2 regions of the Bradyrhizobium sp. 521_C7_N1_3 genome follow, and region 1 is predicted to be linked to the other one. Evidence: riboswitches for the same ligand, from Rfam matches in the RefSeq annotation. Region 1 holds a riboswitch; the other holds the start of a gene.
The links. A riboswitch is a leader RNA that binds a small molecule or an ion and turns the genes downstream of it on or off. The one in region 1 is predicted to bind glycine.

Region 1 (11,998 bases):
GAGCCCGGCGACATCACCAATTCTTGTGCACCCGCCTGTCAGCCATCCCGAAACATGGGTTGTGCGACGCAGCATAACCGATAGAAAAGCCTCTGATTTTCAGAGGTGAGCTTTGTCCGACGTCAATGCCGACGATTGGGTGTCCTCGGGACACCGGCCCATGGGTTTTCCCGAATTCGTCATCGTGATCGCGTCCATCATGGCGCTGAATCCGCTCGCGATGGACATGATGCTGCCGGCGCTGCCCAACATCGGGGCAGCCTTCGCTATTCCCAATGCCAATCATCTTCAGCTGGTGCTCTCGACCTTCTTGATCGGCTTCGGTGCCGGCCAGTTCGTCATGGGCCCGTTGTCGGACCGCTTCGGGCGCCGCCCGGTGCTGCTCGGCGGCATGGCGGTCTATGCGGTGGCGAGCGTGCTGGCGGTCGCCGCGCCCTCGTTCGAGACGCTGCTGCTGGCGCGCGCGCTGCAAGGGCTCGGCACGTCGGCAACGCGCGTGATCGCGACCTCGATCGTGCGCGACTGTTATGTCGGCCGCCGGATGGCGAGCGTGATGTCGCTCGCCATGATGGTGTTCATCGCGGTGCCGGTGATTGCGCCCTCGTTCGGGCAGGCGGTGCTGCTGGTCACGCAATGGCGCGGCATCTTCGTCGTGCTGATGCTCTACGGACTGCTCGCGCTCGCATGGAGCGTGCTGCGGCTGCCTGAAACCCTCCCCGAGTCCGAGCGCAGGTCGCTGGCGCCCGCAGACGTGCTCTCGGCGTTCCGGCAGACCGTGACCAACCGCCAGACCATCGGCTATGCGACGGCCGCCGGCAGCGTCATCGGCGCATTGTTTGCCTATGTGTTCTGTGCCCAGCAGGTGTTCACCGGCATCTATCATCTCGGCCACTATTTCCCGATTGCCTTCGCCGCGATCGCGGCCGGCACCGCGATCGCCGGCTTCCTTAATGCGAAGCTGGTCGGACGGCTCGGCATGCGCGTGATCTCGCACGGCGCGCTGACGCTCTACACCGCGGTTGCGGGCGTGATGCTGCTGACGGAAAGCCTCGGCATGCTGCCGCTCTCCCTGTTCATGGTGCTGTCCGCCCTGATGATGTTCTCGTTCGGCATGATGGTCGCGAACTTCACCGCGCTGGCCATGGAGCCGCAGGGCCACATCGCCGGCACCGCCTCCTCGCTCTACGGCTCGATCACGACGCTGATCGGCATCGTCGTCGGCATGGCGATCGGGCAGAGCTTCGACGGCACGCTGCTGCCGTTCTCATTCGGCTTCTTCCTGTCGACGCTGGCGGCGCTTGCGATCGTGCTGATGGTGGAAAAGGGGCGGCTGTTCAAGCCGCATCATCGTCCCATCGCATGAGGAACTTCCCGGCCGCATCGATGTTGTACTGCAGCAATTCGAAAGGCCGCCTCATGGAACCGGAACATCGCGAAGACAACACCACCCCGGATCGGGCGGAAACGGAACGCTCGACGTCGGCCGCCGACCGAACTGCGTTCACTCCCCCCTTCGCGAGCGAAGGCCTCGAGCGGATCCGCGACAGCCACTGCTGAGCGCGAGGCCTAGTCCGTCGGGCGCCTGCTGGCGCTGAAGTCCTGCGCGGCGCTCTCGGGCGTCGCGCTGCTCGTTCGCGGCGGCACGATCAGCACGACCACGTCTCGCGTCAGGCCAGGCTTGCCCCATAGCGTTGCCTGCACGGTGAACTGGCGCCTGACGAAATGATCGGCGCGCACAGACACGGACTCCATCCACCTGCCGCAATAGTCCTGGCCGCTGAAACAGAGCGCGGCCCAACCGCGATCCAATGTCGTCTTTCGCGGCATTCCCCAAGTGTACTGAAATTCGAACGGCCGCGCGTAAAACGGATGGTCCGGACTGTAGAACGCGGTCGCAAAGGCCAGCGAATCGTCGCCACTGACGGCGCTGAGCGACTCCCCGGTCAGTTCGTGCCATTCGCGAGTAATCTCGTTAGCTACCTGCGCGTAGAAATTCCGGCCCTCTTCGTAGCCGTGATTGTTGCGATAGACGGCGTGAATCGGGGCGGCGACGAAGACAGCGGCGAGCCCAACGATCGCGGTGATGATCGTGACATTAACGGTGTAGAATCTTTCGATCGGGTAGCGCGTGCCGCAAACGATCAGCACGACGAACAGGAACAGCCCTTGCAACGCCCATAGCGACGGTAGATCGGTGCCCATCGCCAGCGACGTCAGGACCGGCAGCACGATCGTGCCGATCGCTACGTAGAAAAGGAGCCGCAGACCAGAGTTCATCGCGGCGAAATCGGCCGGGAATTGCTTCAGCCGCGTGCCCGCGATGAACACCCAGATGACGGCTGATGCGCTGACGGCCGCCGCCAGTCCGAGCAGGAAGTTCTGCACTTCACCGAGTGAACTAGCGAAGTTGCCGTTGGCGTGCGCCATCGCGTAGGTGAAGGCCGACGCGCCGGTCGTCGCGAGCCAGTAGATATGCGGCGACAACACCGCGAACCCGACCACGACCGATATCCACGGCGAAGCGGACGTGAAATAGGCGCGGCGCGCGGGATGAGCCAGCGCGGCAAATGCAAAGCTTGCCACGAGGAAGACCGAATAATATTTGCCGACCATCGCCAGTGCCGTCGTGCATCCTACCGCGACTGCCCACGCCGCGCTGCGGGTCTCGAACGCGCGCAGAAAACACCAGGTCGCGAGCGGCCAGAGCGCAAGCAGCACCGAATTGGCGTTGAAGCGCTGGGCGTGGAATTGATAGGCCGGCGTCAGCATCAGGAGCAGCAGCACCAGGATGCGTTTGTGCCCGGTCACGAACTGCCGTGCGATCCGGTCGACGAAGAACAGGGCGAGCCCGGCATTGGCCATCGCCATCAATTGCAGCGACCAGTCGCTGATCGGGAAGACGGCGGTCCACACCGCCGTAACCCAGCCCACCAGCGGCGGATGCTTGTGATAGCCCCACGCGAAACGGCGCCCGAGCGTCCAGGCCTCTAGGGTATCAGGGTGCAGGCCGCTGCCGGCATAGGCGACGGCCAGATAGACCGTCCAGAGCGCGACGAAGCACACAATGAGAAGCGGAACGGCCCAGCCCGTCTCGACGCCGTCGAGCCAGCGCAGGAACGGCCGCCGCCACCGCGCCGGCGCGCGATCGGACCGTTCGGCCATCGCCTGGAGTGCAAAATCAATCGGCACGGGAATCAATGCGGGAAGGACGTGATGCGCAAACTGCACACATCTATTTCAAGTCAGAAACAAATAGCAATGATCGGACACTGGAAGAGTTAAAAGCTGACGCGAGGCTGACAAACGAAAACGGCGCCGCTGATGACAGCGACGCCGCGTAACGATCGGGGAAGGCGCGCTGGGGCGCCCTCGCCTTACTCGGTCTTGTCGATGTTCCAGAACAACGGTGTCGCCGGGCCATCGAGCACGCCGGTGAGCGACTTCCGCCATGCGCTCGGCGCCAGATACTGGCCGAGCGGCACATAGATCACCTGGTCATAGGCTTCCTTCTGGATCTCGGCCGCGATCTTCTTCTGATCGTCGAGCGAGGCGGCGCGGACGAAGTCGTCCTTGAGCTTCTCGATCTTGGCGTTTTCCGCCCAGCCGAACCAGCCCTTCTTGCCTTGGCCGCCGATCGACAGATTAGCGATCGGGTTGGACACATCGGCGCTGACCCAGTTGGTGAAGAACATGTTCCAGCCGCCCTCCTTCGGAGGCTTCTGGCTGGCGCGCCGGCTGACCACCGTCTGCCAGTCGGTCGCCTGCGCGTCGACCTTGAAGCCGGCCTCGCGGAGCAACTGCACCGCGACCGTCGGCTGCGCCTTCAGCGTCACGACGTCGCCGGGCACCATGACCACGACGGGCGTGCCGTCATAGCCGGACTCGGCGAGCGCCTTCTTGGCTTCCGCCATGCCGTTGCCCTTGACCAGCGATTCCGAGCCGACGTCGGTCGCGAACGGCGTATCGCAGATGAAGAACGCACCGCAGATCTTGTAGTATTTGGGATTGCCGACGAGCGCGTCGAGCACGTCCTTCTGGTTCATCGCCAGAAGTGCGGCACGGCGGATCTTCGGATTGTCGAAGGGCGGATAGAGGAAGTTCATGCGCCCAAGGGTCTGGTAGCCGAACTTGTTCAGCGTCTCGACCTTGAGGTCGGCATTGCCTTCAAGCACGGGCAGCAGATCCCACGGCGGCACTTCCATGAAGTCGATGTCGCCCGATTGCAGCGCGTTCACCGCGGTCTGCGCATCCGGCATGGTGATCCATTCGACGCGATCGACCTTGACCAGCTTGCCTCCGGCAGTCCAGCTCGACGCCTCCTTGCGCGGAACGTAGTCGGTGTTCTTGACGTAGACCGCCTTCACGCCGGGCTGGAATTCGCCCTGCACGAACTTGAACGGGCCGGAGCCGATCTGCTCGGGGATCTGCTTGTCCGGCGGCGTTTCTGCAAGACGCTTCGGCATCATGAAGGCGACGCGCGAGGACGGCTTGCCGATGGATTCGAGCACGAGGCCGTAGGGCTCCTTCAGCTTCAGCGTGATCGTCTTGGGGTCGGTCGCCTCGATGCTCGCAGTAAACTGCATCATCTGCTGGCCCATGCCGTCGACCGCAGCCCAGCGCTTCAGCGAAGCCGCGCAGTCTTCCGCCGTCACCGGCGTACCGTCGTGCCACTTCAGGCCATCGCGCAGCGTGAAGGTATAGGTGAGCTTGTCGTCGGAGATCTTCCAGTCCGCCATCTGCGGCTGGATCTTGAAGTTCGAGTCCGTCGCGATCAGCGTGTCGTAGACCATGTAGCCATGGTCACGCGTGATGTAGGCGGTGGTGAAAATCGGATCGATGATGCGCAGATCCGAATGCATCACCGCGGTGATGGTCTTGCTGGCGGCGGCAAGTACCGGCGAGGCCATCGCCGTCGAAAGCGCAACGACCGATAGCGCAAGTGTGGAGGCGAACGCGCGACGCCCCCGGCGCATCAAGCTCAACATAAAAGTTTCTCCTGACGTGAAACTGTTCAAAGGCAGGTTATTGGTTGAGCATTCGGTTCGTTCTTTAGGCGAACTAACCTCATGCGATGCCTTTGTCTTTCGAGACTTGCAGACAGTGCTGAGCGCGTCAATCCGGTTTCGCTGCAGCCCCAAGCGGCGCGCTCACGGGCTCCACAAAGATCGGTTTGGCTCTACAACGCTTTCCGCCAGTCCTGTCCACGCCAATGCAATGCGCGTTCCATCTTTCAAGCCTGAGAGACATTAAGATGAATCCAGCCAATCTTCCCTTCGATTCCGAGGCGATGCTCCAGGGCCTGCGCACCTGGGTGGAATGCGAGAGCCCGACCTGGGACGCGGGCGCCGTCGACCGCATGCTCGATATCGCAGCGCGGGATATGGCGATCATGGGTGCGACGATCGAACGCATCGGCGGCCGACAGGGCTTCGGCGGCGTGATCCGCGCGCGCTTCCCGCATCCGAAACAGGGCGAGCCGGGCATCCTGATCGCCGGCCACATGGATACCGTCCACCCGGTCGGCACCATCGAGAAGCTGAAATGGCGGCGCGAGGGCAACAAGTGCTACGGCCCCGGCATCTACGACATGAAGGGCGGCAATTATCTTTCGCTGGAAGCGATCCGGCAGCTGGCGCGCGCCTCCTTCACCACGCCGCTGCCGATCACCGTGCTGTTTACGCCCGACGAGGAAGTCGGCACGCCCTCGACGCGGGACATCATCGAGGCGGAAGCCGCGCGCAACAAATATGTGCTGGTGCCCGAACCGGGCCGCGCCGACAACGGTGTCACCACCGGACGTTACGCCATCGCGCGCTTCAATCTGGAAGCGACGGGCCGACCGAGCCATGCCGGCGCGACATTGTCGGCCGGACGCTCGGCGATCCGCGAGATGGCGCGGCAGATCCTCGCGATTGACGCGATGACGACGGAGGACTGCACTTTCTCGGTTGGCGTCGTGCACGGCGGACAATGGGTCAATTGCGTTGCCACGACTGCCACCGGCGAGGCGCTGTCCATGGCCAAGCGCCAGGCCGATCTCGATCGCGGCGTCGAGCGGATGCTGGCGCTTTCGGGCACGACCAATGATGTCACGTTCGCGCGGCGTCACGCGCCCCGTATGGGAGCCGGATGCCGGCACCATGGCGCTTTATGAAAAGGCGCGCGGCATCGCCAAATTGCTCGGCACTGAGCTACCGCATGCGAGCTCCGGCGGCGGCTCCGACGGCAACTTTACCGGCGCGATGGGCATCCCGACGCTCGACGGCCTCGGCGTGCGCGGCGGCAACGGCCACACGCTGGAAGAATTCATCGAGGTCGAGAGCCTGGTCGAGCGCGGCCGCCTGATGGCCGGTTTGCTGGCGACGCTGGAGTAATAGGGCCGAGTCATCCCGGGGCGATGCAAAGCATCGAACCCCGGGATCTCGAGATTCCGGGTTCGCGTCTTCGACGCGCCCCGGAATGACGACGCAAACTTCGCACTGCACAATGCGTTGGCAGTCACGGTTTGAAATTTAGCCTTGTCCAAAAATGAGGCGTATCGTACTGCTCGATCGTCCACGCGACGATGCGGGAGAGATTGCAGCGAAGGTTTCGGCTTTCGTTGCGGCGCCGACGGAGCAACCGCCCCGGAAACTCTCAGGCAAAAGGACTGTATCGTCAGGACGATCTGGAGAGAGACGGCACGATCTCAACGTCGTGACGTCCACCGAAGGGGATAGTCCGCAAGCTGACCTCGCCCGAGGTTGAGCAACGGATCAAGCTCTCAGGTAACCGTGACAGATGGGGCGCCGCCAACGGCCTTTGGCCGGCGGTTAGCCGTCTCTAACTCACGGGAGCCCCGAACTATCATGACCCATATCGCCATCATCGGCGCCGGCATCACCGGCGTAACGACCGCCTATGCCCTGCTCGAACGCGGCTACAAGGTGACGGTGCTCGACAAGCACCGCTACGCCGCGATGGAGACGTCCTTCGCCAATGGCGGACAGCTCTCCGCCAGCAATGCCGAAGTGTGGAACAGCACTGCGACGATCCTGAAAGGCCTGCGCTGGATGTTCCGGCGCGATGCGCCGCTGCTGATGAACCCGCGGCCGAACTGGCACAAATATTCGTGGATGAGCGAGTTCGTCGCCAATATCGGCAACTACCGCGCCAACACGGTCCAGACCACGCGGCTCGCGATCGAGGCCCGCAAGCATCTGTTCGAGATCGCGGAGCGCGAAGGCATCGACTTCGATCTCGAACGCCGCGGCATCCTGCACATCTATCACGACAAGAAGGGTTTTGAATCCGGCCTGCAGGTCAATGCGCTGCTGAAGGAAGGCGGGCTCGATCGCCGCCCGGTGACACCGGAGGAGATCCGCGCCATCGAGCCGACGCTACGCAAGGACTATTTCGGCGGCTTCTACACGCCGTCGGATGCGACCGGCGATATCCACAAGTTCACGCGCGGACTTGCGGAAGCCTGCAAGCGGCGCGGCGCGACCTTTATCCACGAAGCCAACATCGATTCCATTGCCCAGGCAGGTGGCGGCTTCGTCATCGGCTGGGCTGATCTTTCCGCAACCGACGCTGTCGCGTCCGCGCGCGGCATGTTGAAGGTGGACGGTGTCGTGGTCTGCGCCGGCGTGGCCAGCCGTCACTTCGCCGCCCTCCTCGACGAGCGGGTCAACGTCTACCCGGTGAAGGGCTACTCGATCACCGTGCAGCTCGACACTGCCGCAAGCCGCAATGCGACGCCGACCGTGAGCCTGCTCGACGAAGCCGCCAAGATCGTCACCAGCCGGCTCGGCGCCGATCGCTTCCGCGTCGCAGGCACCGCAGAATTCAACGACTTCAACCGCGACATCCGCGCCGACCGCGTGCAGCCGCTGGTCGACTGGGTGCGCGGCAACTTCCCCGGCGTCGAAACGTCCAAGGTCGTGCCCTGGGCCGGGCTGCGGCCGATGATGCCGAACATGATGCCGGTGGTGCGCGCAGGACGGATGCCGGGCGTGTTCTTCAACACCGGTCACGGTCATCTCGGCTGGACCTTGTCGGCCGCGACCGCGCAGATGATTGCCGGGACCATCGACGGCTGGCGCGGGCTCAACGCACCGCCGACCGGACCGTCACTCAGGGTTGAGCGCGAGTTCCGTCATGCATCTTGAGTGGTCGATATCGGAGGCACGGCCGCCTCTTGCGACCGCCCTGCCCTTGGCACACAATTTGCCCCGAAAGGTCGGCTTCTCCGGCCGGCTTTTCCAGCCCGAGTGACAGGCGTGCATGATAGACAGAACCGATTCCAAGGGGGCCTCCCGGCCCCACAAGTTCCGCAGCCGGAGATAGGTGCATGCTAGGTTATCTCATTCGCCGCGTTCTGGCCGCGGTGCCCGTGATGGGCGTCGTCGCGCTGTTCGTCTTCCTGCTGCTGCGGCTGACGCCGGGCGATCCCGCCGCCATTCTCGCCGGCGACAACGCGACGCCGGAACGGTTGGAACGCATCCGCGACTCGCTCGGCCTCAACGAGCCGCTGATCGTGCAATTCATCACCTGGGTGAACAAGCTGCTGCACGGCGATCTCGGGACGTCGCTGATCTCCAACCTGCCGGTCATGAAGATGATCAGCCAGCGCGTCGAGCCGTCGATCTCGATCGCGCTCTCGACGATCATTCTCGCCGTCATCGTCGCCGTGCCCCTGGGCGTCATCGCGGCGTGGAAGCACGGCACCTGGATCGACCGTTTCGTGATGGGCCTTTCCGTGCTCGGCTTCTCCGTGCCGGTGTTCGTGGTCGGCTATCTTCTGATTGAGGTCTTCGCGATCGACCTGCGCTGGGTGCCGGTGCAGGGTTTCCGCAGCATCTTCAACGGCTTTGGACCGTTCTTCGAACGTATCATCCTGCCGACCTGCGCGCTCTCCTTCATCTACATCGCGCTGATCGCGCGCATGACGCGCGCGGCGATGCTCGACGTGCTCGGCGAGGACTACGTCCGCACGGCGCGTGCCAAGGGCATCAACGAGGTCGCCGTGATGATGCGCCATGCGCTGCGCAATGCCGCGGTGCCCGTGATCACCGTGATCGGCACCGGCTTTGCGCTGCTGATCTCCGGCGTCGTCGTCACCGAGAGCGTGTTCAACATCCCCGGCATCGGCCGCCTCACGGTGGACGCGGTGCTGGCGCGCGACTATCCGGTCATCCAGGCGATGATCCTGCTGACGTCGCTGATCTATGTGGTCGTCAATCTCCTGATCGACGTCGCCTACACGCTGCTCGATCCCCGGATCCGGTACTGAGGCAAGGATACCAACAAAAATGTCCGTCGATAGCCTCCCCCAGTCGTCAATTCCGATCACGTCGCCATTGCGGCCGCGTTTCGGATTCCTCACCTCGACGCCGATCATCGCGGCGGCCACGATCTTGCTCGCGCTGATCGTGCTGGTCTCGATCCTGGCGCCGCTGATCGCGCCGCACGATCCGGTCCAGCTTGCGCCCTCGCAACGGCTGAAGCCGGCCTCGGCGCAGTTCCTGCTCGGCACCGACGCCTATGGCCGTGACCTCTTGTCGCGCGTGATCTATGGCGGCCGCATCTCGCTCCTGATCGGCATCGGCTCGGCGATCCTGGCGATCGCCATCGGCCTTGCGATTGGCCTCGTCTCCGGCTTCTTCAAGCTGGTCGATGCCGTCCTGATGCGCGTCATGGACGGCCTCATGGCGATGCCGAGCATCCTGCTCGCGATCGCCGTGGTCTCGCTGTCCGGCGCCAGCATCTGGACCGTACTGGTCGCGATCACCATCCCCGAAATACCGCGCGTGGCGCGCCTGGTGCGCTCGGTCGTGCTGTCCGCGCGCGAGGAGCCTTACGTCGAGGCTGCGATCTCGGTCGGCTCCAGCCTGCCGAAGATCATGTGGCGCCATCTGATGCCGAACACGATCGCGCCGCTGATCGTCCAGGGCACCTATGTCTGCGCCTCCGCGATCCTGACCGAGGCCATCCTCTCCTTCCTCGGCGCCGGCATCTCGCCGGAGACGCCGACCTGGGGCAACATCATGGCCGAAGGCCGCCAGTATTTTCAGCTCAAGCCGACGCTGATCTTCTGGCCGGGCCTGCTGCTTTCGATCGCCATCCTCAGCATCAATCTGATCGGCGACGCCGCCCGCGACGCCCTCGATCCCCGCATGAAGCAGCGGGACGGCAAGTGATGACGGATCAAGTGATGACCAACCCAGTCCTCGACATCAACAACCTCGTCGTCTCCGTCGGCAAGAAGCCGAAGGGCGCCAACATCATCGACGGCATCTCGATCCAGGTGCACAAGGGCGAGACACTGTGTCTCGTCGGCGAAAGCGGCTCGGGCAAGTCGGTGACCTCGCTCACCACGATGGGCCTGCTGCCGAAGGGCACGCTGGTTCCGACCGGCGGCAGCGTCAAGCTGGTCGGCGAAGAGATTCTCACCGCGACCGATCGCCGGCTGCGCCAGCTCCGCGCGACGCAGATGGCGATGATCTTCCAGGAGCCGATGACCGCGCTCAATCCGGTGGTGCCGGTCGGCCGCCAGATCGACGAGGTCCTGCGCGCCCACACCGATCTCGACGCCAAGGCGCGGAAGAAGCGCATTCTCGACATGATGGAGCAGGTCCGCCTTCCCCAGGTCGAGCGCATCTTCGCCTCCTATCCGCATCGCCTCTCCGGCGGCCAGCGCCAGCGCATCATGATCGCGATGGCGCTGGTGCTGGAGCCGAAGCTGCTGATCGCCGACGAGCCGACCACCGCGCTCGACGTCACCACGCAGAAGCAGATCCTGACGCTGATCCGCGACCTCCAGCGCGATCACGGCACGGCCGTCCTGTTCATCACCCACGACATGGGCGTGGTTGCCGAGATCGCCGACCGCGTCGCCGTGATGCGGCAGGGCCGACTGGTCGAGACCGGTCCGCTCGAAACCGTGCTGCGCAACCCGACCATGGAGTACACCCGCAATTTGCTTTCTGCGGTCCCGAGCCTGGTGCCGCGCGCGGCGCGGCCCGAGACCAAGGAGCCGGTGGTGCTGGAGGCCAACGAGCTCGGCAAGGTCTATAAGGAGCGCGCCTTCTTCGGCAAAGGCCGCGAGGTCGTCGCCGCCGACAAGGTCACGCTGACGCTGCGCAAGGGTCGCACGCTCGGCATCGTCGGCGAGAGCGGCTCGGGCAAGTCGACGGTCGCGCGGTGCATCGTGCGCCTGATCGATCCGACCTCCGGCGGCGTGCGCCTTGCCGGCCGCGAGATCGCTGATATTTCGCGCCGCCTGCTCCAGCCGCACCGTCAGAAGATCCAGATCGTGTTCCAGGATCCCTATCGCTCGCTCAACCCGCGCATTAGCGTCGGCGAATGCATCGCTGAAGGCCCGATCAATTACGGCACCTCGCATGCCGATGCGATGAAGCGGGCCCGCGAGCTGCTCGAGCTCGTCGGCCTGCCCGCGGACGCAGTGACGCGCTATCCGCACCAGTTCTCCGGCGGCCAGCGCCAGCGCATCGCCATTGCGCGTGCGCTCGCGCTCGATCCGGACGTGCTGGTCGCGGACGAAGCGGTCTCGGCACTCGACGTCTCGGTTCAGGCGCAGGTGCTGGAACTGCTCGACGAGATCCAGAACCGGCTCGGCATCGCCATCCTGTTCATCACCCACGATCTGCGCGTCGCAGCCCAGATCTGCGACGAGGTCGTGGTGATGCAGCACGGCCGTGTCGTCGAACAGGGCTTGGCCGCCGAGGTGCTGACGCATCCGAAGGAAGCCTACACCAAGGCGCTGCTGGAGGCCGCACCGGGCCGCGGCTGGGATTTTGCGAACTTCCGACCGGTGTCGGAAGGCGCGGCTGCTACGGCTTAACTCTCTCAGTCGTCATTCCGGGGCATCGCGAAGCGATGAGCCCGGAATCCATCGAACGGCAGACTCTGCAGCACCATGGATTCCGGGCTCGCGCCAAGTGGCGCGCCCCGGAATGACGGCGGAGCAGCATTCCCAAAACGATCTGACCCTATG
Region 2 (11,998 bases), 150 kb from region 1:
GTCATTTTCTCAGTCCTCAGCGTTTGTAGGTGTTTTTCACGAAGGGCATGGCGGCGACCGTGAGCGGCAGCCGCTGGCCGCGCACTTCGGCGAAGAGTTTTGTATCGAGCGCGCTCGATGCCGTGGGCACATAGCCCATCGCGACCGGCGCGTTCAGGCTCGGGCCGAAACCGCCCGAGGTGACCTTTCCGATCGGCTCGCCGCCTGCGGCATCCGCAAACAGCAGCGCGCCCTCGCGCACCGGCGCGCGGCCCTCCGTGCGCAGGCCGACGCGGCGGCGGCTCGCGCCGTTGTCGAAATGGGCAAGAATCTTCTCGGCGCCGGGAAAGCCGCCGGCGCGGGCGCCGGCGGTGCGGCGGCTCTTCTGCACCGACCATTCCAGCGCCGCCTCGACCGGCGTGGTCGCGGTGTCGATGTCGTGGCCATAGAGGCAGAGCCCGGCCTCCAGCCGCAGGCTGTCGCGGGCGCCAAGGCCGATCGGCATCACGTCGGGGTTTTCAAGCAGCGTCCTGGCGAGGTGCTCGGCGTGCGTGGCGGGGACCGAGATCTCGAACCCGTCCTCGCCGGTGTAGCCGGAGCGCGAGACGAAGCAGTCGAGGCCGGCAACCTTGTGCGGGCCGGCGTCCATGAACTTCATGGCGGGCGCCTCTGCACACAATTTCGCCAGTGCGGCTTCCGCCTTCGGGCCCTGCAGCGCGATCAGGGCGCGGTCTTGAAGCGAATCGATGATGCAGTCGCCCGAGAGATGCGCGCGCAGATGCGCCTCGTCCGCTTCCTTGCAGGCGGCATTGACGACCAGGAACAGATGGTCGCCGAAATTGGCGACCATCAGATCGTCGAGAATGCCGCCGTCCGGATTGGTGAACTGGGCGTAGCGCTGCCGTCCCGGGGCAATCGCCACGATATCCTGCGGCACCAGCCGTTCCAGCGCGCGGGCGGCGTCCTCGACCTTGCCGGATTTGGGCCGGAGCGCGAGCTGGCCCATGTGGGAGACGTCGAACAGGCCGGCGGAGGAACGGGTATGGAGGTGCTCTTTCAGGACGCCCGCAGGGTACTGCACGGGCATGTCATAGCCCGCGAACGGCACCATCTTGCCGCCGAGGGAGACGTGAAGCCCGTGAAGGGGCGTACGTTTGAGGGAATCTTGGTCGTCGCGCGCAAGCATTACGGGGCCCTCGGCGGTTCCCCGGGGACGATTCCCCGGTAGCAACCAGTCGAAGCCCCATCTGTCGCTGTGCCTGAGAGTATTATCCCGTCGGCGGACGCTGTCCGGGTGTTATGCCCGTCGGCGCCTCTTTCCAGATGTCGTCAAAGCCACGCGGTCCTTTTGCCTGAGAGTTTCCGGGGCGGTTGCTCCTTCGGCGCCGGCACCAAAGCCGGTCTCTCCCGACGTGGCCGTACGATACAGATGGGTACAGACCACAGGCCGGCCAAGCCTGTCAACGCGCACCTGACGGCTTTCAACGGGATTGCAAACGGGATTGCGCGCCTGCGGCAACTCACTGATCTCCTTGCACAGTTTCTGGACAGCGCAGCTGGCCTTGTCTAAAAGCGCTTTGACCCGCAGATATCAGCCCAAATGCCCGGTTTGGATGGCAAATCAGCGGGTCCAAGCACACCCGATTGGATGAACATGAGCGGCGTCAACGAGATCAGGTCGACCTTTCTGAACTTCTTTGCCGAGAACGGCCACGAGATCGTGTCGTCCTCGCCATTGGTGCCTCGCAACGATCCCACGTTGATGTTCACCAATGCCGGCATGGTGCAGTTCAAGAACGTCTTCACCGGCGTCGAGAAGCGGCCCTATCAGCGCGCCACCACGTCGCAAAAATGCGTGCGCGCCGGCGGCAAGCACAACGACCTCGACAATGTCGGCTATACCGCACGCCATCTCACCTTCTTCGAGATGCTCGGCAATTTCTCGTTCGGCGACTATTTCAAGGAGCGCGCGATCGAGCTGGCCTGGACCCTGATCACGCGGGAGTTCGGGCTCAAGAAGGACAAGCTGCTCGTCACCGTCTACCACACCGACGACGAGGCGGCCGGCCTGTGGAAGAAGATCGCCGGCTTCTCCGACGACCGCATCATCCGCATCCCGACCTCGGACAATTTCTGGGCGATGGGTGACACCGGTCCGTGCGGCCCGTGCTCGGAAATCTTCATCGACCGCGGCGATCACATCTGGGGCGGACCTCCGGGCTCGCCGGAAGAGGACGGCGACCGCTTCCTCGAATTCTGGAACCTGGTGTTCATGCAGTACGAGCAGGTGACGAAGGAGGAGCGCGTGGATCTGCCGCGTCCCTCGATCGACACCGGCATGGGGCTGGAGCGCATGGCCAGCGTCATGAAGGGCGTCGACAGCGTGTTCGAGACCGACCTGTTCCGCCACCTGATCGACGCGACCGCGTCCGCGCTCGGCAGCGGGCCGAACGAGCAGACCGTGGCCTCGTTCCGCGTCATCGCCGACCATCTGCGCTCCTCGGCCTTCCTCGTCTCCGACGGCGTGCTGCCGTCGAACGAGGGCCGTGGCTACGTGCTGCGCCGGATCATGCGCCGCGCGATGCGCCATGCGCAGCTGCTCGGTGCCAAGGAGCCGCTGATGCACCGCCTGGTCTGGGCGCTGGTCCGCGAGATGGGCCAGGCCTATCCCGAGTTGATGCGCGCGGAAAACCTGATCGAGGAGACGCTGCGGCTGGAAGAGACCCGCTTCCGCAAGACGCTGACCCGCGGCCTTGCGATCCTCGACGAGAAGAGCGCGTCGTTGAAGAAGGGCGACATGTTCGATGGCGACGTCGCGTTCACGCTGTACGACACCTACGGCTTTCCGCTGGATCTGACACAGGACGCGCTGAAGTCGCGCGGCATCAGCGTCGATCAGGCCTCGTTCACCGACGCGATGGAGCGGCAGAAGGCCAAGGCGCGCGAGTCCTGGAAGGGTTCTGGCGAGGCGGCCTCCGAAGCAATCTGGTTCCCGCTGCGTGAGAAGCTCGGGGCCACCGAATTCCTGGGCTATGAGACCGAGAGCGCCGAAGGCGTGGTCTCCGCGCTGGTGAAGGACGGCCAGGAAGCCGCCAGCCTCAAGGCCGGCGAGACCGGCGCGATCGTGCTCAACCAGACGCCGTTCTACGCGGAATCAGGTGGCCAGGTCGGCGACACTGGCTTGCTCAGCGGCGAGGGCGGCATCAAGTTCCGCGTCACCGATACGCAGAAGAAGCTCGGCGATCTCTTCGTTCACGTCGGCACCGTCGAGAGCGGCGAGCTGAAGCTCGGTACCGCGCTGCAGCTCGAGGTCGATCATTCGCGCCGCTCGTCGATCCGCGCGCATCATTCGGCGACGCATCTCATCCACGAGGCGCTGCGTCAGGTGCTCGGTGATCACATCGCCCAGCGCGGCTCGATGGTCGCCCCCGACCGCCTGCGCTTCGACTTCGTGCATCCGAAGCCGATCACGGCGGAAGAGCTCGCCCGCGTCGAGGACATCGCCAACGACGTGGTGCTGGAGAACGACGAGGTCACCACGCGCGTCATGGGCGTCGACGAGGCCCGCGAGGCCGGGGCGCGTGCCCTGTTCGGCGAGAAATATGGCGACGAGGTCCGCGTCGTCTCGATGGGTAGGACCGCGCGTGAGCGCGGCGCCAATGCGCTCGGCTGGTCGGTCGAGCTCTGCGGCGGCACCCATGTGAAGCGCACCGGCGACATCGGCCTGATCACGCTGACCGGCGAGAGCGCGGTCGCCTCCGGCGTGCGCCGCATCGAGGCGCTGACCGGCAATTATGCGCGCAGGCACGCCAACGAGACCATGGCGCTGGCGAAGAGCGCGGCCAACGAGCTGCGCACCTCGGTCGACGACGTGCCGGTGCGCATCGCCGCGTTAATGGAGGAGCGCAAGAAGCTCGAGCGCGAGCTCTCCGACGCCCGTAAGAAGCTCGCGATGGGCGGCGGTACGTCCGTCGGGAACGGCGGAGCCGCAGGCGTGCGTGAGGTCGGCGACGTCAAGCTGATGGCGCGCGCAGTCGAGGGCATCGAGATGAAGGATCTCAAGAGCCTTGCGGACGACGGCAAGAAGCAGATCGGCTCCGGCGTGGTCGCCATCGTCGGCGTCACCGAGGACGGCAAGGCCGGCATCGTTGTCGGCGTCACCGCGGATCTCACCGCGCGCTTCAATGCCGTGAACCTCGTGCGCGTCGCCTCCGAGGCGCTCGGCGGCAAGGGCGGCGGCGGCCGGCCCGACATGGCGCAGGCCGGCGGCCCCGATGGCGCCAAGGCGCCCGAGGCGCTCGCGGCGATCGAAAAAGCGATGGCAGGCGCTTAAAGACTCATGCGCCTCGTTCCGCGAGGACGTGGCCCGGCCGATCCCAACCTAAGGGATCGCCTGTACGAATTGCTGGAGCACGATCCGCTCGCCTACTCGATCGGGTCGCGCTTCATCCAGATCATCATCGGCGTCATCGTGCTCGACGTCGTCGCGATGATCCTTGCCTCGGTGCCGGAGCTCGACGCGCGGTTCGACACGCTGTTCAGCGCGGTCGCCGTCCTCGCCGTCATCGTGTTCGCGCTCGAATATTTGGCGCGGCTGTGGACCGTGGCGGGGCACACCCAGCGCAACGGCTCCGCGCTGTCCGACCGGCTCTCTTATGCCTTCTCCGCGCTCGGCATCATCGACCTCATGGCGTTCCTGCCGGCCGCGATCGTGCTGGCCACAGGCCGGCACGCGACGCTGGCCGGGCTCGGCGTGCTGCCGTTCTTCAAGCTGATCCGTTATTCGCCGGCAATGCGCTCGCTGCTCGCGGCCATCCATGCCGAGCGGCGTGCGCTGATCGGCTGCATCGTCATCCTGATCGGTGTGGTCCTGACCTTCGCCTCGCTGCTCTACGCTATCGAGCGCGACGTGCAGCCCAGCAAGCTCGGCACCATTCCAGACGCGATGTGGTGGGCGATCGTGACGCTCGGCACCGTCGGCTATGGCGACGTCGTGCCGGTGACGCCGCTCGGCAAGTTCATCTCGGTATTCGCCATCATCAGCGGCTTTGCCATGATCGCGCTGCCGGTCGCGATCATCTCGACCGCCTTTGCCGAGGAGGTGAGGCGGCGCGATTTCGTCGTCACCTGGGGCATGCTGGCGCGGGTGCCGCTGTTCTCGCATCTCAGCGCAGCAGAGATTGCCGACATCATGCGGCTGCTCCGCGCCCGCACCATCGAGCAGGGCGAGATATTGGTCCGCCGCGGCGATGCCGCTTCCTCGATGTATTTCATCACTGCGGGCGAGGTCGAGATCGCGCTGCCGAGCCAGCAGGTGCGGCTCGGCGACGGCACCTTCTTCGGCGAGATCGCGCTGCTGCATAAGACCAAACGCAGCGGCACGGTGACGGCGACGTGCAAGACGCGGCTGCTGGTGCTCGACGCCCAGGATTTTCACGCTTTGATCGAGCGCATGCCGACGCTCGCTGCCCACGTCCACCAGACCGCGAAAGCCCGGCTGGAGGAGACCGGCGACCTCGCGGCGGCGGAACTGGCGCAGGCGGAGCGCGACGACACCGACCGCTAAGCGGTCAGCCCTTCTTCAGGAAAATGTAGTCCGCCGAGTACGGCGCGCTTTTGAACTCGCCGGCCTTGTCGCAAGAACCCTCGAGCTTGCCGCCGTGGGTGTTGATGCGCTGGACGGTGGTGACCGGCGTCAGGATGCCGCTGCCGCGGCGGGAGGCGACCTCCAGCTTCAGCCAGGGGATGTCGGCGGCGGTTGCGCCCGGCGCGTTGCCGATGGCCTTGCCGGCCACGCCGCTGCCGTCGGCAAGCTCCCAGTTCGGGCCGGCGTAGTGGCGGCCGACGGTCTTGCCCTCGACGAGCAGCGTCGCCACCGGCTCCCGGAAAGCCCAGGTGAGCTTGCCGTCGGCGGCTGCCTTGCAGTCATAGACCTGCGCGCCTTCGGCGTGAACGCTAAGCACGACGGTCTCGCCGGGGGCGGCGATGGCGTCGGGGAGCGGCTCCGCGGCCGCGGCGGGTCCGGCCACGGCCGCGAGCAGCAGGCAGGGGACGGCGAACTTGACGATGGACATGGGTGGCCTCCGCAACGGGGTCAAAATGAATGGGCCGCGCCTAAGCGCGGCCCATAACGATGTCTAACCCCGATCAGACGAAAATAATGCGCGGGCTTACGCCAACGCTTTCGTGAGATTCTCCGAGACCTTGTCGAGGAAGCCGGTGGTCGAGAGCCAGCGCTGGTCGGCACCGACCAGGAGCGCGAGATCCTTGGTCATGTAGCCGGCCTCGACGGTGTCGACGCAGACCTTCTCGAGGGTGGTGGCGAACTTGGCGAGCTCGGCATTGTTGTCGAGCTTGGCGCGGTGCGCCAGGCCACGGGTCCAGGCGAAGATCGACGCGATCGAGTTGGTCGAGGTCTCCTTGCCCTTCTGGTGCTCGCGGTAGTGGCGGGTCACCGTGCCGTGGGCGGCTTCGGCTTCCACGGTCTTGCCGTCGGGGGTGAGCAGCACCGAGGTCATCAGGCCGAGCGAGCCGTAGCCCTGCGCGACCGTGTCGGACTGCACGTCGCCGTCGTAGTTCTTACAGGCCCAGACATAGCCGCCGGACCATTTCAGCGCCGAGGCCACCATGTCGTCGATCAGGCGGTGCTCGTAGGTCAGGCCCTTGGCCTCGAATTCCTTCTTGAACTCGCGGTCGTAGACGTCCTGGAAGATGTCCTTGAAGCGGCCGTCATAGACCTTCATGATCGTGTTCTTGGTCGAGAGATAGACCGGGTAGTTGCGCAGCAGGCCGTAGTTCAACGAAGCCCGGGCGAAGTCGATGATGGAGTCGTCGAGATTGTACATCTGCATCGCGACGCCGGAGCCCGGGGTCTTGAACACTTCCTTCTCGATCACGGTGCCGTCCTCGCCGACGAACTTCATCGTCAGCGTGCCCTTGCCGGGGAACTTGATGTCGGTGGCGCGGTACTGGTCGCCGTAGGCGTGGCGGCCGATGATGATCGGCTTGGTCCAGCCGGGAACCAGGCGCGGCACGTTCTTACAGATGATCGGCTCGCGGAAGATCACGCCGCCGAGGATGTTGCGGATGGTGCCGTTCGGCGACTTCCACATCTGCTTGAGGTTGAACTCCTTCACCCGGGCCTCGTCCGGGGTGATGGTGGCGCACTTGACGCCGACGCCGACCTTCTTGATCGCCTCGGCGGCGTCGATGGTCACCTGATCGTTGGTGTGGTCGCGGTACTCCATGCCCAGGTCAAAATAGAGCAGCTCGACATCGAGGTACGGGTTGATCAGCTTGTCCTTGATGTACTGCCAGATGATCCGGGTCATCTCGTCGCCATCGAGTTCGACGACGGGGTTGGACACCTTGATTTTTGCCATGATCGGGGAAGCCTCTTGGGAACGGCGCTTTGGCGCGCCACGGGAATATCCGCCGCCTCTTAGCACCTGATAGCAGCGGGCGAAAGCCAAGGGATTATGCACTTTTAGCTCATCCAGCTTGCCCAGATGGGGGGCGGGACGGGCCCTGCCGCGGGGGCGGGCCTCAGGCTTCAGAGGAGATTCAAAAGTCGAATCCAACCCGTTATTTCCCTTGAGAATTTCGTCAGGACAGGCAAACGACAGGCGAACGGGCAGCCGGCCCCTGGGCCGGCTTTGAATCAATTCCTGAAGAACGCCTTGCCAAGGCCTTGAGAACCCAAGGCCTTGCAAACCAGTGTGAAAGCGAAACGAGATGTCGGGGACTGACAAGAGCAAGGCGGGCCTTTCCCTCGACGGTCCCATCGTGATCCTGGTCGAGCCGCAGCTTGGCGAAAACATCGGCATGGCCGCGCGCGCCATGGGCAATTTTGCGCTCAGCCGATTGCGCATCGTCAATCCCCGCGACGGCTGGCCGAATATCGCCGCCCAGCGGGCCGCGGCCGGTGCCGACTACATTCTGGAAAAGGTCGAATTGTTCGACACGGTCGGCGAGGCGGTCGCCGATCTCGACCTGCTGTTCGCCACCACGGCTCGCCCCCATGACCAGGCCAAGCCGGTGGTGGGGCCCGAGGCAGCCGCGACCGAGATCTCGGGGCACATCGCCACAGGCGGCAAGGCGGGCATCTTGTTCGGCCGCGAGCGCTGGGGGCTGACCAACGAGGAGGTCGGGCTCTCCAACCGCATCATCACCTTCCCGGTCAATCCGGGTTTTGCCTCGCTCAACCTCGCCCAGGCCGTGCTGCTGGTTGGCTATGAATGGTTCAAGCGGGCAACCTCAGGCGAGCTGCCGCACAGCATGCCCGAGCGTTCCGAACGCGCCTCGCAGCACCAGATGCAGGCCTTCTTCGACAACCTCATCCGCGAGCTCGACCGGGTCGAATTCCTTCGCCCAGCCGAGAAACGCGACACCATGCTGGTCAACCTGCGCAACATCTTCAGCCGCATGGAGCCGACCAAGCAGGACATGCACACCCTGCACGGGGTGGTGATGGCGATCGCGGAAGGGCGCAAGGGCCCGGCCAAGGGCGGCGTGCTCGACGGCGAGCAGGCCACGCGCCTGCGCGCGCTGCTGGCCGAACACGGCCAGGGCGGCGGCGTGCCCGACAGCGGCTCGACGGTGCGCGGGCTCGCGCGCCTGCTCCGCCGCAACCCCACCGACGCCGAGCGCCTGCTCTGGCAGGCCCTCACGCGTGATCGCCGCTTCGCAGGAGGGTTCAAACGCCAGACCCCGGTCGGCCGGCACATTCCCGATTTCGTCTCGTTCCCGCACCGGATCGCGATCGAGCTGGTCAACCCGGGCGAGGGCGAGACCATCGCCGCCGATCGTGCGGGCCGGCGGACGTGGCTCGAGGCGCGCGACTATCGCGTGCTGGAGATCCGGGCGGCGGATGTGGAGCGCGATCTCGAGGCGGAGCTGGTGCGGCTGCAGGGGATGATCGAGCAGAGCGTGTAGTCGTACTGCGTCAGGCGGCGCTTGCGACCAGGGCTTTCGGACCGCTCTGCTGGAGGCGACGTATCGCGCCGAGGTTGGTCTCGACGGAGGCCAGGCAGCAACGCGATTTGCCGCCTGACTTCGCCTCGTAAAGTGCTGCATCGGCGACCGCGAGCAATTCCTCGACTTCGGCGCCATGATCCGGCGACATCGCAATGCCGACGCTGGCGCCGACACCGGCGCGCACCTCGCCGCCGAGCTCATAGGAGACGGCAACCTCGCTGATGAGGCGGTATCCTGCCTCCTGGGCCATTTCGGCCGTGACGCCGTCGACGAGCACGACGAACTCGTCGCCGCCCATCCGGGCGACCACCGCGCCGTCCGGCAGCGCCCGGCGCACGCGCCCGGCCACCGCTTTCAGCACCTCGTCGCCCGCCGCATGTCCGAACGTGTCGTTGATCGGTTTGAAGTCGTCGAGATCGAAGAACATCACAGCGAACCGTCGTTCGGCGTGGGCTCTAAGTCTGGCGCTGAGTGCCTCGACGAAGCCCGCGCGATTGAGCAGCCCCGTGAGTGCATCATGATGCGCGCGATGGCTGTTCTCGCGTTCGGCGCGCATGGTGGTGATCAGCATCCGATTGAGGCGGAAGGCGGCGGCCGTCATCGCGGCCAGATACATCGGCACCTGGAGGTAGACGATGTAGAACAGCGGCTCGCCGGCGAACGCAGCACCGGGGATGATGGGACCGAGGCTCAGCAGGATCATGGTCCCGGCCAGCCGCGGCGCGCCGAAATTGCGGAAGCAGATGCCGCCGACCATCGCCGCCGCCGAGAGCGAGGCCAGCATGGCGACGACCCAGTCACCGCTGGCCAGGCTGGCAACGACGCCAAATCCGACGCTGGCGCTCCAGGCGACCGCGAGCAGGAGATGAAGGTCGGTCGGCGTCGGGCGGTGGGCACGTGCCCTGCGATGCGCGCTGACGAGCACGGCGAGGCGGGCCAGGCAGATCGCGATCTCCATGACCAGCCAGACAATGAATGGTGCAGTCTGCTTGCGGCCAGCGATCACGGCGGCGACGGCAATGGTGTTGACGGCGCCGGCAGCAAAAACCGGCAGCGATCCATAGAGCTGGACAATGAGCGCAGCGCGGATGTCGTCGGGAACACCTAGCCCCGGCTCGGCGAGCCAGCGTGTCAGGCGCCAGCGTGGCGCGCTGTAGAGTCCCTCGTCCGATTGCATTGCAGAGCGTCCCCGTATTCCGGGCGCCAACAACGATGACCGCTCCTAATAGCCTTTTAAGGGAGAAGCCGATTGTGTCGGCCGTGCTTGACGCAAGGTAAATGGGCGCTGCCGGGGCTGTGGCCGTGCAGGAAAGTGCGGGTTGGTGCAGGTGTGGCGTGGGGTGGACCCGGGCTGCGTCGAGTGCAGCGGCTTCGCCGCAGCTCGAAGAGCGAAGGCGGAAGCGTGCCCGCCATAAGCGGCGGGCTAATCCTCCCTGCGCACATCTTACCCGCGCCCAAGCAGCACGTCGCGGTCGACCGCAATCCAGGTCGTCTTCGCCACGGCCAGCAACCTGCCGCCTTCATCATGGAGCGCGGCGTCGGCTGTCCGCTTGCGGCCGTCGCGGCCGGTCGGCCAGGCCGTGATGATGCAGGGCTCACCAGGGCGCGGGCGGGCCTCGATCCGGGCGGACATCCGTCCCAGCAGGAGCGGCGTCTTGTCGTAGGTGCCGCTCTGCTGATTGCAATTGCAGGCAAAGCCGGTGGGACAATCGAGTGCCGACCAGAGAAATTCCGGCGCGACGCGGCCATCCTCGGCGGCCAAGTTTGGATCGGGCGTCCAGGTCGCCGCGAGAACGGCGTTCTGCGCACGACGTTTGAGCGGCCCGGTGAAGATGCGCAGGCCGTCGCCTTGCGCACGCGCGGGACCGCAGACGAAACAGTTCGGCAGCGGATGCTCGTGCGGCTCGAACAGCGTCAGCAGTTCGGCGGCGCGTGCTTCCTGCAAGCTGGCTGTCTCGAGCTGCGCGAGCTCGACATTCGCCGCTTGCCCTGTCGCAACGACCTTGGCGCCGTCGCGAAGCTCCCATGTGCCGTCGGCCGTCGCGGCCGCATCGAGGGATTTGTCGAGGGGAGGCGGTGCGCGCAGCGTCACCTCGGCGCTGCCGGAAATGTGGCGGGCCAGCCGGCCGCAGACATAGCCGCCGTTCCCGGAGTTCGGAGGACCGCAAAAGCGCTTGTCGATGATGATCTTGGTCATCGGTTCTGTCCTCTCTTCCTCGTCGGGCGCAGTCTACCTGATCTTGAGGACAATTCGTCCCTGAACCGTGCGGTTGGCTATGGCGCGCATGGCGTCGCCGGCCTCCTCCAAAGGGAGGACGCGGTCGATGTGCGGGCGGATCTTTCCGTCGGCCAGCAATTGCATCAGCGTATCATTCATGCGCGCGGCCTCCGCGGAGAATTTCTCCGCCCAGGCGCCGACAAAGACCCCGATGATGGCGTAATTTTTCAAGAGGGGCAGGTTCATCGGGATCTGTGGAATCTCGCCGCCGGTGAAGCCGATCGGCATCAGCCGTCCGCCCCACTTCATCGATCGGGCCATCTGCTCGAAAATCGCGCCGCCGACATTGTCGAAGCCGATATCGATGCCGTCTCCCGATGTGATCGACTTGATCCGGTCGCGCAGGTCCTCGCTGCGATAGTTGATGACCTCGCTGGCGCCGTAACCGCGCACCAGATCGGCCTTGTCGTCGGAGCCGACACCGGCGACGACGCGCAGGCCGAGATGGCGGCCGAGATCGACGGCGGCAAGGCCAACCCCGCCGGCTGCGCCGGTGACGAACAGCGTTTCCCCGCGTTGCGCCCGTGCCCGCTCGACCAGCGCATAATAGGCCGTGCCGTAATTGTGCAGCACTGTCGCCCCGGCTTCGAACGCGACACCATCAGGCAGCCGCACGCTCTTTGATTCCTTCGCGATCATCCGTTCGGCGTAGCCGCCGGTCCAGGCACTGCATGCCACGCGATCGCCGGGGGCGAACGTCGTGACGTTGTCGCCGATCGCGACGACGACGCCGGAAGCTTCCGTGCCGGGCACGAATGGCGTCGG

Region 2: it holds a riboswitch for glycine, as region 1 does, so the genes downstream of both, gcvT (glycine cleavage system aminomethyltransferase GcvT) here and AB7008_RS32085 (D-amino acid dehydrogenase) in region 1, are expected to answer to the same signal.

Annotation. Positions count from the first base shown of each region.
Region 1 is NZ_CP197232.1:6,784,321-6,796,318, forward strand. Features, by position in the region: gene AB7008_RS32065 (multidrug effflux MFS transporter) at 161-1,363, shown strand; gene AB7008_RS32070 (glycosyltransferase family 39 protein) at 1,567-3,162, opposite strand; gene AB7008_RS32075 (ABC transporter substrate-binding protein) at 3,375-4,985, opposite strand; partial or broken gene AB7008_RS32080 (M20/M25/M40 family metallo-hydrolase) at 5,252-6,374, shown strand; glycine riboswitch at 6,559-6,662, shown strand; glycine riboswitch at 6,666-6,782, shown strand; gene AB7008_RS32085 (D-amino acid dehydrogenase) at 6,849-8,150, shown strand; gene AB7008_RS32090 (ABC transporter permease) at 8,333-9,274, shown strand; gene AB7008_RS32095 (ABC transporter permease) at 9,294-10,181, shown strand; gene AB7008_RS32100 (ABC transporter ATP-binding protein) at 10,196-11,845, shown strand.
Region 2 is NZ_CP197232.1:6,937,987-6,949,984, reverse strand. Features, by position in the region: gene gcvH (glycine cleavage system protein GcvH) at 1-5, opposite strand, end outside; gene gcvT (glycine cleavage system aminomethyltransferase GcvT) at 17-1,165, opposite strand; glycine riboswitch at 1,311-1,399, opposite strand; gene alaS (alanine--tRNA ligase) at 1,634-4,312, shown strand; gene AB7008_RS32865 (cyclic nucleotide-gated ion channel) at 4,319-5,545, shown strand; gene AB7008_RS32860 (DUF3455 domain-containing protein) at 5,550-6,053, opposite strand; gene AB7008_RS32855 (NADP-dependent isocitrate dehydrogenase) at 6,150-7,361, opposite strand; gene AB7008_RS32850 (TrmJ/YjtD family RNA methyltransferase) at 7,714-8,913, shown strand; gene AB7008_RS32845 (GGDEF domain-containing protein) at 8,924-10,132, opposite strand; gene AB7008_RS32840 (hypothetical protein) at 10,400-11,152, opposite strand; gene AB7008_RS32835 (NADPH:quinone oxidoreductase family protein) at 11,186-11,998, opposite strand, start outside.